Regions from separate parts of the Methylibium petroleiphilum PM1 genome, predicted to be linked through region 2. Evidence: predicted binding sites of a transcription regulator. Region 2 holds the regulator's gene; each other region holds the start of a gene.

Region 1 (4,779 bases), 870 kb from region 2:
CGGCCATGCCGGCCGGCGGCTTCGGCCTGGTCGTCGCCGACCTGAGCTTCATCCCGCTGACCACCGTGCTGCCGGCACTGGTGCCGCTGCTCGCGGCCGACGGCCACCTGCTCGCGCTGGTCAAGCCGCAGTTCGAGCTGCAGCCCAAGGACATCGGCAAGGGCGGTCTGGTGAAGAGCGCCGCCTCCTACGCCGAGGTGCAGCGCAAGTTGCGGGCCACCTGCGGCGAACTGGGCCTGGACGTGACGGCGTGGCTGGACAGCGTGGTTGCCGGCGGCGACGGGAACCGCGAATTTTTCATCTGTGCCGTGCCCGCGGGCCGGCCGCTGGAGTCAGACACATGAGCGACACACCCTCCCTGAGGCTGCCGGTGCCGGTGAGCTTCGAGTTCTTCCCGCCCAACACCGAGGCCGGCAGCGAGAAGCTGAAGACCGTGGTGCGCGAGCTGGGCAGCGCGGCCCCCGAGTTCTTCAGCGTGACCTACGGTGCCGGCGGCTCGACGCGGGATCGCACGCTGTCGACGGTGCGCGACATTGCCGCGCTGGGCTTCGAGGCGGCGCCGCACCTGTCGTGCGTCGGCTCGACGCGCGTCGGCATCGCCGAGATCCTGGGCACCTACCGCGCGCAAAACATCCGCCGCCTGGTCGCGCTGCGCGGCGACCTGCCGAGCGGCACCGCGACGGCCGGCGAGTTCCGCTACGCGAACGAGCTGATCGCCTTCGTGCGCGAGACCCAGGGAACCGACCTGCGCATCGAGGTGGCCGCCTACCCCGAGTACCACCCTCAGCAGCGCTATGCGCGGCGCGACCTGCAGCACTTCGCCAACAAGATGAAGGCCGGCGCCGACGCGGCGATCACGCAGTTCTTCTACAACCCCGACGCCTACTTCCATTTCCTCGACGAGGTGCGCGCGCTGGGTGTCGACGCGCCGATCGTGCCGGGCATCATGCCGTTCCACAACTACGCGCGCATCGCGCAGTTCGCGATGCGCGACGGCATCGAGATCCCGCGCTGGGTGGCCCTGAAGATGGAGGGCTACATGGACGACGCCGCGTCGATCCGCGCCTTCGGCATCGAGGTGGTGTCGCGGCTGTGCGAGCGGCTGATCGCCGGCGGCGCACCGGCCATCCACTTCTACACGCTCAACCAGTCGGCGCTGACGCTGGAGGTCTGCCGCCGGCTCGCGTCGGCGCGCGCTTGATACGCGCGCGACGCGCTCAGACCACGCGCACCGCCGCCGGGTCGAAGTCGGGCTTCGGCGGCTTGAGCTTCATGCCGGCCAGCGCCTGCGCGACCAGCGTCGCGATCATCAGGTTGCGGTTGCTCTTGCTGTCGGCCGGCACCACGTGCCAGGGCGCGCAGGCGGTCGAGGTGGCCGCCAGCGCGGTCTCGTAGGCGGCCAGGTAGGCCTTCCACTTCTCGCGCGTCTCGAGGTCGCCGACCTGGAATTTCCAGCGCTTGGCGGGGTCGTCCAGACGCGCCTGCAGCCGTTCGCGCTGCTCGTCCTTCGAGATGTGCAGGAAGCACTTGACGATGGTCGTGCCGCTGTCGTGCAGCAGGCGCTCGAAGGCATTGATGTGGGCCAGCCGACGCTGGCGCTCGGCGGCGTCGATCCAGCCTTCGACGAAGGGCACCAGCACGTCTTCGTAATGGCTGCGATTGAACACCACCACCTCGCCGGCCCGCGGTGCCACCGCATGCACGCGCCACAGGAAGTCGTGCGCGCGCTCCACCTCGGTGGGCGCCTTGAAGGCCGCCACGCGCACGCCGAGCGGGCTGCACTGGCGGAACACAGAGCGCGCGGTGCCGTCCTTGCCCGAAGTGTCCATGCCCTGCAGCACCAGCAGCAGCTTGGGTGGCCGGCCGGCACTGCCGTTGGCGTAGAGCAGGTCCTGCAGGCGGTCGATCTCGATCGCCAGTTCGGCGAGCCGCGCATCGTCGGCCTCGCGGCTGCTGCTGGCGGCCGGCCGCGCGCCGGGGTCGATGTCCTTGAGCCGCAGCTTGCGGCCGACGCGGTAGGTCTTCAGGTAGGCGGTCGAGCGGGCCATCGCGACTCCTGGGAAGGCGGTGCGGCGACTGTAGCGCCGCGTGCACACCGCGACGCGCGAGGTTGATCTGCCTCAGAAAGCCGCGGCGGCTCCAACGCTGCGCGACCGCGCGCTTGAGCCAACGCAAGCCGCGGCGTCCCGCCACGCACTGCAATGCACGGGCGGGAAGCTCCCCGTGCATTCCGGAGTGAAGCTCATCATGAAGAAGAAGATCCTCGCCGCCCTCGCCCTCGCCGCCCTCGGTGGCGCCGCGACCGCCGCGCCGACCGGCGGCGACTGGCTGGTGCGCGTGCGCGCGCTGCACCTCGACCCGGCCAACAAGGACAGCACTGGCGTCGGCCTGGCCATCGACAGCAAGACCTTCCCCGAACTCGACATCAGCTACTTCTTCACGCCGAACTGGGCCGCCGAACTGGTGCTGACCTATCCGCAGAAGCAGGACGTGAGTGCCTCCGGCACGCGCATCGGCAGCCTCAAGCACCTGCCCCCGACGCTGTCACTGCAGTACCACTTCCTGCCCGGCGCGGCGGTCCAGCCCTACCTCGGCGCGGGCATCAACTACACGCGCTTCTCGTCGGTCGACCTACCGGCGCCGTTCAGCATCGAGAAGAACAGCGTGGGCCTGGCGGTGGGTGCCGGCGTGGACGTGCCGCTCGGCGACCGGCTGGTGCTGAACGTGGACGTGAAGAAGGTGCAGATCCGCACCGACGTGTCGGCCGCAGGGGTGAAGGCGGGGACCTTCAAGGTCGACCCGGTGCTGTTCGGCGTGGGGCTCGGCTGGCGGTTCTGAGCACCCCCAGGGCTGGTCTGCACCCAGCCCGCCCCCCCGCGGGGGCCAGGGAAACTTGGGGCGGCCCGGCGTTTCCTTGAGAGGCGGCGCGCGATCAGTCCTCGCGCGACCAGGCGACACCGTCCTCGGTGAGCATGGCGTCGAGCGGGATGTCGTGCGGCTCACCCTCGAGCCAGTCGATGTAGCCGTGCCGGTAGCCGATGCCGACGGTGAATGGCCGCGGCTCCAGTGCCGCCAGCGTGCGGTCGTAGAAGCCGCCGCCGTAGCCGAGCCGCAGGCCCTTCGGGCCGAAGCCGACGCAGGGCACCAGCAACAACGTCGGCATCACGAGGTCGGTGCCCTTGGGCTTCGGGATGTCGTAGGCATCCTCCTCCATCGGGCAGCCGGGGTACCACTGGTGGAAGCGCAGTTGCTTGGTCTGGCGGTTCATCACCGGCAGGCCGATCCGGCGCGGCGGACCCTCGCCGGTGCCGTGTCCGGCGCCCTCGGTCCAGCGGTGCAGCGACGGCAGGGGATCGAACTCGCCCTTGATGGCCCAGTAGGCGCCGATCGTGACGTCCTCCCGCTGCGTGAGCCACACCCGCAGCACGCCCTGCAACTGTTCGGCGCGCTCCAGGCGATCGGTCAGGCTCTGCCGCTCGGCCTGCAGCATGCGACGCAGTTGCGCCTTGTCCGGCCGGCTCATCGGGTCGTAGGGCAGGGTCATGGGCGGGTCCGTGGCGGGCTGGCGCGGCGTGTCATCGAGGCAGCCCGGATTTTGCCCCGCAGGATGGCCTGCGCCTCAAGGTCGCTGCCTACACTGTGGCAATGACCCCACCCCGCGACGAATTTGCGGCGCACTGCGTCGAGTTGCTGTCCTCCGTGGGACCGGCGCATGCGAAGCGCATGTTCGGCGGCCACGGCCTCTACCTCGACGGGCTGATGATCGGCCTGATCGCCGCCGATCAGCTCTACCTCAAGACCGACGCGCAGACGCTGCCGCAGTGGCGAGACGCCGGCGGGCGAGCCTTCGTCTACGAAAGTTCACGCGACGGCGTGGTGCGGACCGCCACCATGAGTTACTGGACGCCGCCCGACGAGGCGACCGAGTCACCCGATGCGCTGCGGCCCTGGGCCCGGCTGGCGCTGGAGGCGGCGTTGCGCGCCCAGGCGGCGAGGGTCCGCAAGCCCGCTGCCGCACCACGCCGCCGCAAGCCGGCCAGGTAGGCGGGCGCGTTCGCCAGAGGCCTCAGGCCGCCGGCTCTTCCAGCACCTCGAAACTGGCCACTGACCAACCCTCGGCCAGCACCTCGGTGCCGGCCGGCAGTCGCAGGCTCTGGCCGGCCGCGAGCCACCAGTCTTCCGGGATCTGCCCGCCGAGGCGGCCCTCGGCGGTCACCCAGAGCCGGCCTTCGCGCAGCCGCAGCCAGCGGGTGTTGCGGGCCGCCTGCAGGCGCAGCGTCTGGCCTCGGACCAGCCGCCAGACGGGGTCGACCCGGCCCATCGATTCTTGCGATTGCTGCATGCTCATGTCGCGCTCCATCGGACCCTGCATTGGTGGTTCCATGCGTCATATCATCGTGAAGAACCAGCCCACGATCCAATGAGATCGCGGCCCCTCATTGATAACATACACGCATGAATACCTCACGCCAGCGCCCGCTCGCCGTCGGTCCGATCCGCGCCTTCGAGGCGGTGGCGCGCCACCTCAGCTTCCGTGCCGCGGCCGAGGAGTTGCACCTCACGCAGCCGGCCATCAGCCGCCAGATCCAGTCGCTGGAGGACGAGGTCGGCAGCTCGCTGTTCACACGCGGCACGCGCAGCGTCGCCCTCACCGGCGACGGTGTCGCGCTGCTCGCCGCGGTGACGCCGGCGCTGGAGCGGCTCGATGCCGGCGTGCGCCAGATCCGCAGCGCGCGCGGCCGGCGCGGCGTGAACCTCAACACCTTTCCGTCGTTCGCC
Region 2 (4,779 bases):
CCCTGCCCGGCCAGTGGCTGCAGCCGGCGCAGTTCGGCCTCGAAGTAGCGGCGGAAATCGAGCAGGTGAGCCAGTTCGATGGATTCGAACACCACCCGCCCCTGGCACATCAGCGCCATGATCACCGAGCGGCGCACCACGTCGTCGCGCGTCAGCACGAGGCCGCGCACCACCGGCAGTTCCCCGGAGCGCAGGGCGTCCTGGTACTCCGGCAGCGTCTTCGCATTCTGGCTGTAGGTCGCACCGATGCGGCCGATGGCCGAGACGCCCAGGCCGATCAGGTCGCAGTCGGGCTGGGTGCTGTAGCCCTGGAAATTGCGGTGCAGCCGGCCCTGCCGCTTGGCCGCGGCCAGCGCGTCACCCGGCAGGGCGAAGTGGTCCATGCCGATGTAGTCGTAACCGTGCGCCAGGAAGGCGGCGATCGCGTTCGACAGCATCGTCACGCGCTGGGCGGTGCCTGGCAGGTCTGCCGCATGGATGCGCCGCTGCGGCTTGAAGCGCTGCGGCAGGTGCGCATAGCTGTAGAGCGCCACGCGGTCCGGCCGCAACCGCGCCACCTGCTCCACCGTCCGGGCCAGCGAGGCCGGGGTCTGCTTGGGCAGGCCGTGGATCAGGTCGACGTTGATCGAATCGAAGCCCAATGCGCGCGCGCTGGCGATCAGTGCCTCCACCTGCTCGGCCGGCTGCACGCGATGCACCGCGTGCTGCACTTCGGGGTCGAAGTCCTGCACGCCGAAGCTCAGGCGGTTGAAACCCAGCGCCTTCAGGTGCGCCAGCCGCGAGGCACTGACGGTGCGCGGGTCGACCTCGATCGAGCATTCGGCCTGCGGCTGCAGGTCGAAGGCACCGCGCAGCAGGGCCATCAGCTGCGACAGCTCCGTATCGTCCAGGAAGGTCGGCGTACCGCCGCCGAGGTGCAGCTGACTGACGCGCTGGCGGCTGCCGATCACGTCCTGGTGCAATGCCACCTCGCGGCCCAGCCACTCCAGGTACTCGGTGCCGCGCCGGTGCTGCCGGGTGATCACCTTGTTACAGGCGCAGTAGTAGCAGACCGACTCGCAGAATGGGATGTGAACGTAGATCGACAGCGGTGTGCCGCCGCCCACCGCGCCGGCCGCCGGGGCTCCGCTGCGGCGCTGGCCCAGGGCCTGCCGGTACTGAGCGGGGCCGAAGGCCTCCACGAAGCGGTCGGCGGTCGGGTAGGAGGTGTAGCGCGGCCCACCGGCGTCCAGACGACTCAGGAGTTCCTCGCTCGGCGCAGCCGGTTCCAGCATGTCGGTCAGGGTCGGAGGGGGCATGTCCGGACTGTGCCGAGGGCCTCTCACCGGGCTCTTGATCTGGGTCAAGGCCGGTCGCCGGTGGCCTCCGACAATCCATGCACAGCTTGAGGTCGATCATGCAACTTGCCCCTCACGACGCCGCCGCCGACTCACATGCTCCATCGCGGGCCGCGCACAAGATCATAATGAAGCGCATGGAACGCGAACCGATCCGCATCGAGGCCCTCAAGGTCGCATGCTCCAGTTGCAACCTGCGCGAGCTCTGCCTGCCGGTGGGGCTGTCGGACGACGATCTCGACCACCTCGACCAGCTGGTGGGCAGCCGCCGCCCCGTGAAGCGCGGCGACACGCTGTTCCACGCCGGGGATCGCTTCGAGTCGCTTTATGCGGTGCGCACCGGCTTCTTCAAGACCTGCGTGTCCGCCGACGATGGCCGTGACCAGGTGACCGGCTTCCAGATGGCCGGCGAACTGCTGGGACTGGACGGCATCAGCACCGACCGCCATGCCTGCGACGCGGTGGCGCTGGAGGACTCCCAGGTCTGCCAGATCCCCTACTCGCAGCTCGAGAAGCTGTCGCGCGAATCCACGCCGCTGCAGCACCAGTTCCACAAGATCATGAGCCGCGAGATCGTGCGCGACCACGGCGTGATGCTGCTGCTCGGCAGCATGCGGGCCGAGGAGCGGCTCGCGGCCTTCCTGCTGAACCTCACGCAACGCCTGCAGGCACGCGGCTTCTCGGCCTCGTCGCTCGTGCTGCGCATGACGCGCGAGGAGATCGGCAGCTACCTCGGTCTCAAGCTGGAGACCGTGAGCCGCACCTTCTCGAAGTTCCAGGACGAAGGCCTGCTCGAGGTTAAGCAGCGCGACATCCGCGTGCTCGACGAATCCGGGCTGCGCCGGCTCGTCAACGGCCCGGCCTGCTGAAGGTTCGCCGCCTGCCTCGCCCGGCGCGACTCAGGGCCAGCGGCGCGGCTCGGTATTGGCCGGCTCCGGCATTGCCAGCAGCAGCGTCAACATCGACGTCAGCGCGCACACGGTCCAGAACGCGAAGAAGGCCAGCGTGTAGACGCCAGCCGGCGACACCGTCTCCAGCGCGCGCCCGACCCAGCCGCTCAGTTCCGCCGGGTCGGCTGCGCTGAACACCAGGACCTCCAGCACACCCGCCATCAGGAACGACGGCCAGACGATCCACAGCGTGCGTTGTCTCATCGTCGCGAGCTCCGGGTCGACGGGCGGCACCACGTTCAGCGCTCGGGACGCGGCGTGGCCGCATGGTTGCGCGCCTGCACTGCCGGCGTGTCGCTGCCCAGCGGTTCGCTGCTGCGGCTGAGCACCGGGTCGCTGCCACGCACGGCGATCACGGCAGTGACGATGCCAGCCACCACGACCGCCAGCGGGCCGCCCAGCACCAGCCACAGCATGGGCTCGCGCCACCAGGGCAGCGGCCGCTCGGGCGCGGGCGTCGGGCGGGTTGCGTTCTCGTTCGGGGTCATGGGTTGCTCCGGAGAGGGCCGCGTTCAGCGCGGCACGACGAAGGTGGATTTCTCGGACACGCTGGCCGCCGGCTGCATGCCGTCGGCCTCGCGGATGATCTCGAAGCGCAGGGGGTGGGCGCCGGGGCCCAGGGCCGCGGCGCTCTGCGGCGGCACTTGCACCGCGACAGGCACCCAGCGCGACTCGGCCGGGGCCAGCCGCACCTCGTCACGCACCTGCGCCTGCGCGCCGGCGATGCCGCTCACCACCACCCGGTAGCGCTGCTCCGACTCGGTGGCGTTCATGATCTGCAACCGGTAGACGTTCTCGATGCGCCCTTCGTCGACCAGCCTTGCCAACGTACCGCGGTCGCGCACCACGTCGACGCGCATCGGGCTGCGCAGCACGAGACTGGTGACGAAGCCGACCGAGATCAGCAGCAGGATCACGCCGTAGACCAGCACGCGCGGACGGAACACACGCCGCCAGTCCAGCCTGCTCTGGCCGGCAGTCAGGCCGTTCTGCGTCGCATAGCGGATCAGTCCGCGCGGATACGCCATCTTGTCCATCACGCCGTTGCACACGTCGATGCAGGCGGCACAGCCGATGCACTCGTATTGCAGCCCCTCGCGGATGTCGATGCCGGTCGGGCAGACCTGCACGCACAGCGTGCAGTCGATGCAGTCGCCTTTGCCCTGGGCGGCCAGCGCGTCGTGCGCCAGGCTGCGCGGGCGCGAGCCGCGCGGCTCTCCGCGCCCGCCGTCATAGCTGATGATCAGGGTGTCGTGGTCGAACATCGCGCTCTGGAAGCGCGCGTACGGGCACATGTACTTGCACACCTGCTCGCGCATGAAGCCGGCGTTGCCATAGGTCGCGAAGCCGTAGAACAGCACCCAGAACGCTTCCCAGGGGCCGGGCCCGGCCGACCCCGGGCCGGCCAGACCGATCAGCGCGAGCACCTCGCCGCCCAGTTCGCGGATCGGCGTGAAGTAGCCGACGAAGGTGAAGCCGGTCCACAGGCCGATCGCCAGCCACACCGCGTGCTTGGCCGACCGGCGGGCCAGCTTCGCGGCGCCCCAGGGCGCGGCATCGAGCTTCAGGCGCGCCTGGCGGTCGCCCTCGATATGGTGCTCGACCCACATGAAGATCTCGGTGTAGACCGTCTGCGGGCAGGCGTAGCCGCACCACAGGCGGCCTGCCACCGCGGTGAACAGGAACAGCCCGTAAGCCGACAGGATGAGCAGGCCCGTCAGGTAGATGAAGTCCTGCGGGTAGAGCACCAGGTCGAAGATGTAGAAGCGCCGTGCGCCCAGGTCGAACAGCACCGCCGGGCGGCCGTTCCAGGGCAGCCAGGGCAGCCCGTAGAACACCAGCTGCGTGAGCCACACCAGCGCCCAGCGCCACGCAGCGAACCAGCCATGCACCGAGCGTGCGTGGATGGTCGCCTGCTTCGCATACAGCGAGACCATCTCGCCGGTGTCGTCGGACACCGGCGCGATCGGGATCACGCGTGACGCCGGTCGACTCATCGACAACTCGCGCCAGGGCGGCGGCGGGGACTCATTTCGCTGCGGCCGTTGTCGTGGCCCCGCCGTTCGAGAGCCCCCAGACGTAGGCGGCGAGCACCTGGATCTGCGCATCGCTCAGCCGCCCGGCGTGCGCCGGCATCAGGTTGGTCTTGCCTTCGTTGATCATCCGGACCACCGCCTCCTCGCCCCAGCCGTGCAGCCAGATCCGATCGCTGAGGTTGGGCGCGCCGAGCGCCGGGTTGCCCTTGCCGCCCGGGCCGTGGCAGGCTGCGCAGGCCGTGAACTTGGTGCGTCCGATCTGGGCCGCGATGCTGTCGTGCGGGCTGCCCGAAAGGCTCAGCACGTAGTTCGCGACATTGCGCACATCGTCGGCGCTGCCGACTGCCGCCGCCATCGGCGGCATCATGCCCTGGCGCCCCTGGGCGATCGATTGCGCAATCTGCTCGGGCGACCCGCCGTGCAGCCAGTCGGTATCGGTCAGGTTCGGAAAGCCCT
Region 3 (4,779 bases), 1.2 Mb from region 2:
GCGCCGCGGCAACCACGAGGTGATGATGCGCGGCACCTTCGCCAACGTGCGCATCAAGAACCTGATGCTGCCGCCCAAGGACGACGGCGCGCGCGAGGAAGGTGGCTACACCCTCTTCCAGCTCGACGGTGCGGACAAGGGCCGCAAGCTCGCGATCTACGACGCCGCCATGCAGTACATCGCCGCCGGCGTACCCACGGTGATCTTCGGCGGCGAGGAGTACGGCACCGGCTCGTCGCGCGACTGGGCCGCCAAGGGCACGCAGCTGCTGGGCATCAAGGCCGTGGTGGCGAAGAGCTTCGAGCGCATCCACCGCAGCAACCTGGTCGGCATGGGCGTACTGCCGCTGCAGTTCAAGGGCAGCGACTCATGGAGCACGCTGGGACTGATCGGTGACGAGGTGGTGGACGTGGTGGTCGATGCCGACATGAAGCCGCAATCGGACGCCACGCTGGTGATCACCACGCCCACCGGTGAGAAGAAGACCGTGATCGTCACGCTGCGCATCGACACGCCGATCGAGGTGGACTACTACAAGCACGGCGGCATCCTGCCCTTCGTGCTGAGGCAGTTGCTCGCCGCGTGACCACCGCCTTGTGAGTTGTGAGGACGCGGCACGACGGTCGTCGCGTCCTCAGTGGGACAGCCGTGCGCTGAATACCGCCTCGTCGAAGCCGACCGTCACGCCACCCGGCCACTCCACCACGGGCCGCTTCACCAGCGACGGATGTTCCCTGAGCGCCCGCTGGGCGCTCGACGCGTCGACGACGGACTCCCGCACCGCAGGATCGAGTTGGCGCCAGGTCGTGCCCTTGCGGTTGACCAGCGTCTCCCAGCCGGTGGCGGACACCCATCTGGCCAGCGCGTCGGGAGGCACGCCCTGCTTCTTGAAGTCGTGAAACGTGTAGCCAACGTCGCGGGCCTCCAGCCAGGCGCGGGCCCGCTTCACGGTGTCGCAGTTCGGGATGCCGTACAGGGTGATCGTGGGCATGGAATCAGCGACCGTCGAAGAGATCGTCGCACTGCGGATCGACGTTGTTGCCCAGTTCGGCCACCTTGTCGGAGGTGTCGAGGCTGACCTGGAACCACACGCAGAACGGCGTGTCGTAGCGGTACGACCAGAGCTGGTGCTGCTGACGTGACAGGAAGCGCACGTTCGACGGATGGCCGATGCGCCGCAGCACTTCGTCGCGGCTCATGCCGATCTGCAGTGCATAGAAGTTCTTCTCGGTCAGCACCTGTTCCCAGCGCAGCAGCCGCTGGTCGGCATCGAAGTCGAGCATGTAAGTGTGCTTGCCCATCGGGCCTCGGGCGAACTCCAGCCGCTCACCGGCTGGAGCGAGTGCATAGCGCCCGGTCGGCGGCCCCATGCGCTCGATGACCTGCGCCTGCGGTGTACCGACGGGCAGGCCCGAAGGGCTGTAACCGGCGCAGGCTGACAACGCGAGCACGCCGATCCACAGCAGCATGCAGCGCAGGGTGGTCGATGCAGCAGCGGGGGTCGGCCGGTTCATGCGCAAATTCTGCCCGCGAGCGAAATCCGACCCGGTCGCGCGGAGATTGCGATTGAGCAACGTCGCTCAATCGCGACCTGGCAGCCGCCGCGTCGCGTCCGCCGTCGGCAGGCGCCACATCCACAGCGCAACGGCGGTGCAACACAGTGCGGGCATCCATCGCCAGGGCGAAGTCAGCCACCACCACGACCAGACACAGCCCAGCGTCATCATCACCGTGGCCAGTCGCTTCGCCGCCAGCGGGATCGCGCGATGCGAACGCCACGCCTGAATCATCGGTCCGAAGCGTCGATGCCCGAGCAGCCAACGTTCGCAGCGCTCGCTCCCGCGCGCAAAGCAGAAGGCCGCCAGCAGCACGAAGGGCGTCGTGGGCAACAAGGGCAGCACGATGCCGACCAGGCCCGTCAGCAAGGCCAGCCCCCCCGCCAGCGACCACAGCGCGCGAATCCAGCGCGGCGTCGGGGGAATTGGGGCCTCGTCCTGCATGGACGCAGTATCGGTCCGCCGGAGACCGATCGGTCGCCCGGCCGCCTGGGCCGGTCTCGAGCGCTCTAGACGGACCTCGCCGTCGCCCGCCCGGCCAGTGCTTCCAGCGCGGAGCCCAGACCCAGCAGGGTCGGTTGCGCTTCGGTGATGCGCCTGAAGACATCGGCATACACCGCATCGCCCTCGTCGCCGGCAAGCGGGTCGCGGTTCTGCAGGAAGGCCGCATCGAGTTCGCTCCAGTCCTGATCACCGAGCACGCGCTCGGCCATCGGCAGCACCATCGCCTCCTCCGTGCGCATGTGGTTCAGGTAGAAGTGCATGTAGGCCGTCATCGAGCGCTCGAAACGCTCGCGTCGCTCCTCGCCCTGGGGCGTCTCGGCCATCACCTCGAAGGCCAGCAGTTCGTGTTCGAGCTTGCGGATGAACTGCTCGCCCTGGGCATGGTCCTGATCGAGCCGGTTCAGCACGGCGGTGCGCTCTGCGCTGCGCGACCGCAGCATCGGAAACAGCAGCCGGCTTTCCTTGGCATGGTGCAGGCGCTCGGGAAATTCGTCGACGTAGAAGAGCATGGCGCGCAACATCCCGAAGTCCGGCAGCGTTCCGCGCCGGCGATGCTCTCCCAGCATCAGGTGGATGGCGCGCAGCATCGCAGACAGAGCCCGATGCTCCTGGCGAATGATGGTCAAGCTGGCGTGCACGGGGGGTTGATGCAGTGTAAGAAAGCGTACGGCCACGGCGATAAACACCCGCCGCGCCGTCGGTCGCTAGCGTCGATCCAGACCGCCCAGCAGGCCTTGCGCCAGATCAAGGGGCCGTTCATTCGCAGCGAAGGAGACACGGTGTAGGCGCGTTCGTACAGCACGCGGCGCGATCGCCCTACTGCCTTTGGACTGCAGGCTACCCATCATCGAGTTGCCACGGTCCCATCCATCCCGGGTGGTCCCACTTGCCCAACTTCGAGGAGTTCCCATGAGCGACAAGCAAGTCATCCAGATCCTGAACGAACTGATCGAAACGTCGAAAGACGGCCAGTACGGATTCGCGAAATGCGCCGAGCGAGCCGAGTCCGTCGCCCTCAAGCAGACACTGCAGGCCCGTGCCGCGGAATGCGAAAGCGCCGCGGTGGAGTTGCAGGCCCTGGTCCTGCAGCACGGGGGAAGCCCCGAGGATCATGGCAGCGTCGCCGGCGCCCTTCATCGGGGATGGGTGTCGGTGAAGGATGCATTCACCGGCAGCAGCGATCACGCGTTGCTGGAGGAGTGCGAGCGCGGCGAGGACGCGGCACTGGCCCGCTACCGCAAGGCGCTGAAGCAGCAACTGCCGATCGACGTGCAGCAGACGCTCGGCCGGCAGTTGCTTGGGGTGCAGTCCAACCACGACCAGATCAAGGCGCTGCGCGACAGCGTGACGTCCTGAGTCCTGCAACCGACGCTTCGCACATGTCGGACACTGGCTACGACTCTTTCAACAACCGCGCCGAACTGGCTTCGGCGCGGATTGCAGGCTGCTTCTCTTGCCTGGCCACATTCGAGCCGTCCGACGTGGTGAGTTGGACACACGGCGAATCCACCGCCGTGTGTCCGCTCTGCGGTGCGGACACGGTCCTGCCCCACGTCGGCAGCCTCGCGACATTGCGGGCCGTGCATGCCGGGCTGCTGGACAGCTGCGACGAGACGATCCCCGCCGTCCTGACGCTGACGCCCGAGACCGACTAGCAAACTCAGCGCATCTCGAAACCCGGATAGCCGCCGGCGGCCAGTTCTTCGCAGCGTTGGCGGTATTTTCCGACCCCACCGATGTACGAAAGCATGCGGCGCTGCTTGCCCTTGACATTGGTTCCCATGTACCAGGAATCGGTCTTGACCAGCAGCGTCGCGTTGGAGGTCTCGTCGTGGTGAGCCACCCATTCGTCTTCCAGCGCCCGGCTGGGCTCGATGACGGTCAGGCCCTTACGGCGCAGCGCCACCAGGCACTCGGTGATCCAGTCGACCTGCTGCTGCAGGCAGGTGGTCATGTTGCAGAAGGCCGCCGACGGCGCCAGCGGCGCCCCGGTCGTGAAGAGGTTGGGATAGCCGTGCACCTGCAGGCCCATCGTGGTGCGGATCTCGCGGCCCCAGTCGTCCTTGAGCGAGCGCCCGCCGCGACCGCGGATGTCGATGCGCGTCAGTGCACCCGTTCCCGCATCGAAACCCGTCGCCAGGATCAGGATGTCGAGTTCGTGGAGCTTGCCGTCGGCCGTTCGCACACCTTCGGGCGTGACGCACTCGATCGGCGACGCCTTCACGTCAACGATCTCGACGTTCGGGCGGTGGTAGGCCTCCAGGTAGTTGGTGTCCAGTGGCACGCGGTTGGTCCCGAAGCCGTAGTTCGTGGGGATCAACTTCTCGCACAGCACCGGGTCCTTGAGCCGCTCGCGCATCTTCCCGCGCACGAACTCGGAGACCTCGGCGTTGACCTTTTCGTCGAAGAACATTTCGGAGAACGAGGCCAGCCACAACGCCAGCGAGCCGTCGTTCCAGAGCTCCTCCAGCACGGCGATCCGCTCCTCGGGCGTCCTTTCGGCCCAAGTGCCGTAGCCGCCGAAGTCGTAGACGTGGCCGGCAAAGGTTCGCTGCACGCGTTCCTTCATCTCGTGGAAGCGGCTCGAGAATCCGGCCCAGACCGCCTCGGTGTACTTCGGGTTGTTCATCGGGATCGTGTACTGCGGCGTGCGCAGGAACACCTTGAGGTGGCCGACCTGACTCGCGATCGTCTGGATGACCTGGATGCCCGTCGCCCC

Evidence for each region. The regulator FNR, encoded in region 2, switches genes on or off when oxygen is low (the NO sensors DNR and NnrR bind a similar motif). The targets are predictions, from matches to a motif close to TTGATNNNNATCAA.
Region 1: MPE_RS16605 (OmpW/AlkL family protein) is a predicted target of FNR. The motif match lies at 2,111-2,124, and genes of this name have one in related genera.
Region 3: MPE_RS06825 (hemerythrin domain-containing protein) is a predicted target of FNR. The motif match lies at 2,795-2,808, and genes of this name have one in related genera.

Annotation. Positions count from the first base shown of each region.
Region 1 covers NC_008825.1:3,496,551-3,501,329, forward strand. Annotated here, with positions in the region: gene MPE_RS16590 (TlyA family RNA methyltransferase) at 1-344, shown strand, start outside; gene metF (methylenetetrahydrofolate reductase [NAD(P)H]) at 341-1,201, shown strand; gene MPE_RS16600 (polyphosphate kinase 2 family protein) at 1,218-2,048, opposite strand; gene MPE_RS16605 (OmpW/AlkL family protein) at 2,248-2,838, shown strand; gene MPE_RS16610 (5-formyltetrahydrofolate cyclo-ligase) at 2,933-3,544, opposite strand; gene MPE_RS16615 (TfoX/Sxy family protein) at 3,646-4,044, shown strand; gene MPE_RS16620 (DUF2917 domain-containing protein) at 4,067-4,348, opposite strand; gene MPE_RS16625 (LysR family transcriptional regulator) at 4,456-4,779, shown strand, end outside.
Region 2 covers NC_008825.1:2,630,842-2,635,620, forward strand. Annotated here, with positions in the region: gene hemN (oxygen-independent coproporphyrinogen III oxidase) at 1-1,298, opposite strand, end outside; gene fnr (fumarate/nitrate reduction transcriptional regulator Fnr) at 1,475-2,206, shown strand; gene MPE_RS12465 (hypothetical protein) at 2,237-2,491, opposite strand; gene MPE_RS12470 (hypothetical protein) at 2,527-2,775, opposite strand; gene ccoG (cytochrome c oxidase accessory protein CcoG) at 2,800-4,284, opposite strand; gene ccoP (cytochrome-c oxidase, cbb3-type subunit III) at 4,316-4,779, opposite strand, start outside.
Region 3 covers NC_008825.1:1,456,200-1,460,978, reverse strand. Annotated here, with positions in the region: gene acnA (aconitate hydratase AcnA) at 1-586, shown strand, start outside; gene MPE_RS06840 (arsenate reductase) at 635-991, opposite strand; gene MPE_RS06835 (hypothetical protein) at 996-1,514, opposite strand; gene MPE_RS06830 (YbaN family protein) at 1,581-2,000, opposite strand; gene MPE_RS06825 (hemerythrin domain-containing protein) at 2,066-2,686, opposite strand; gene MPE_RS06820 (ferritin-like domain-containing protein) at 2,970-3,416, shown strand; gene MPE_RS06815 (hypothetical protein) at 3,440-3,715, shown strand; gene MPE_RS06810 (flavin-containing monooxygenase) at 3,721-4,779, opposite strand, start outside.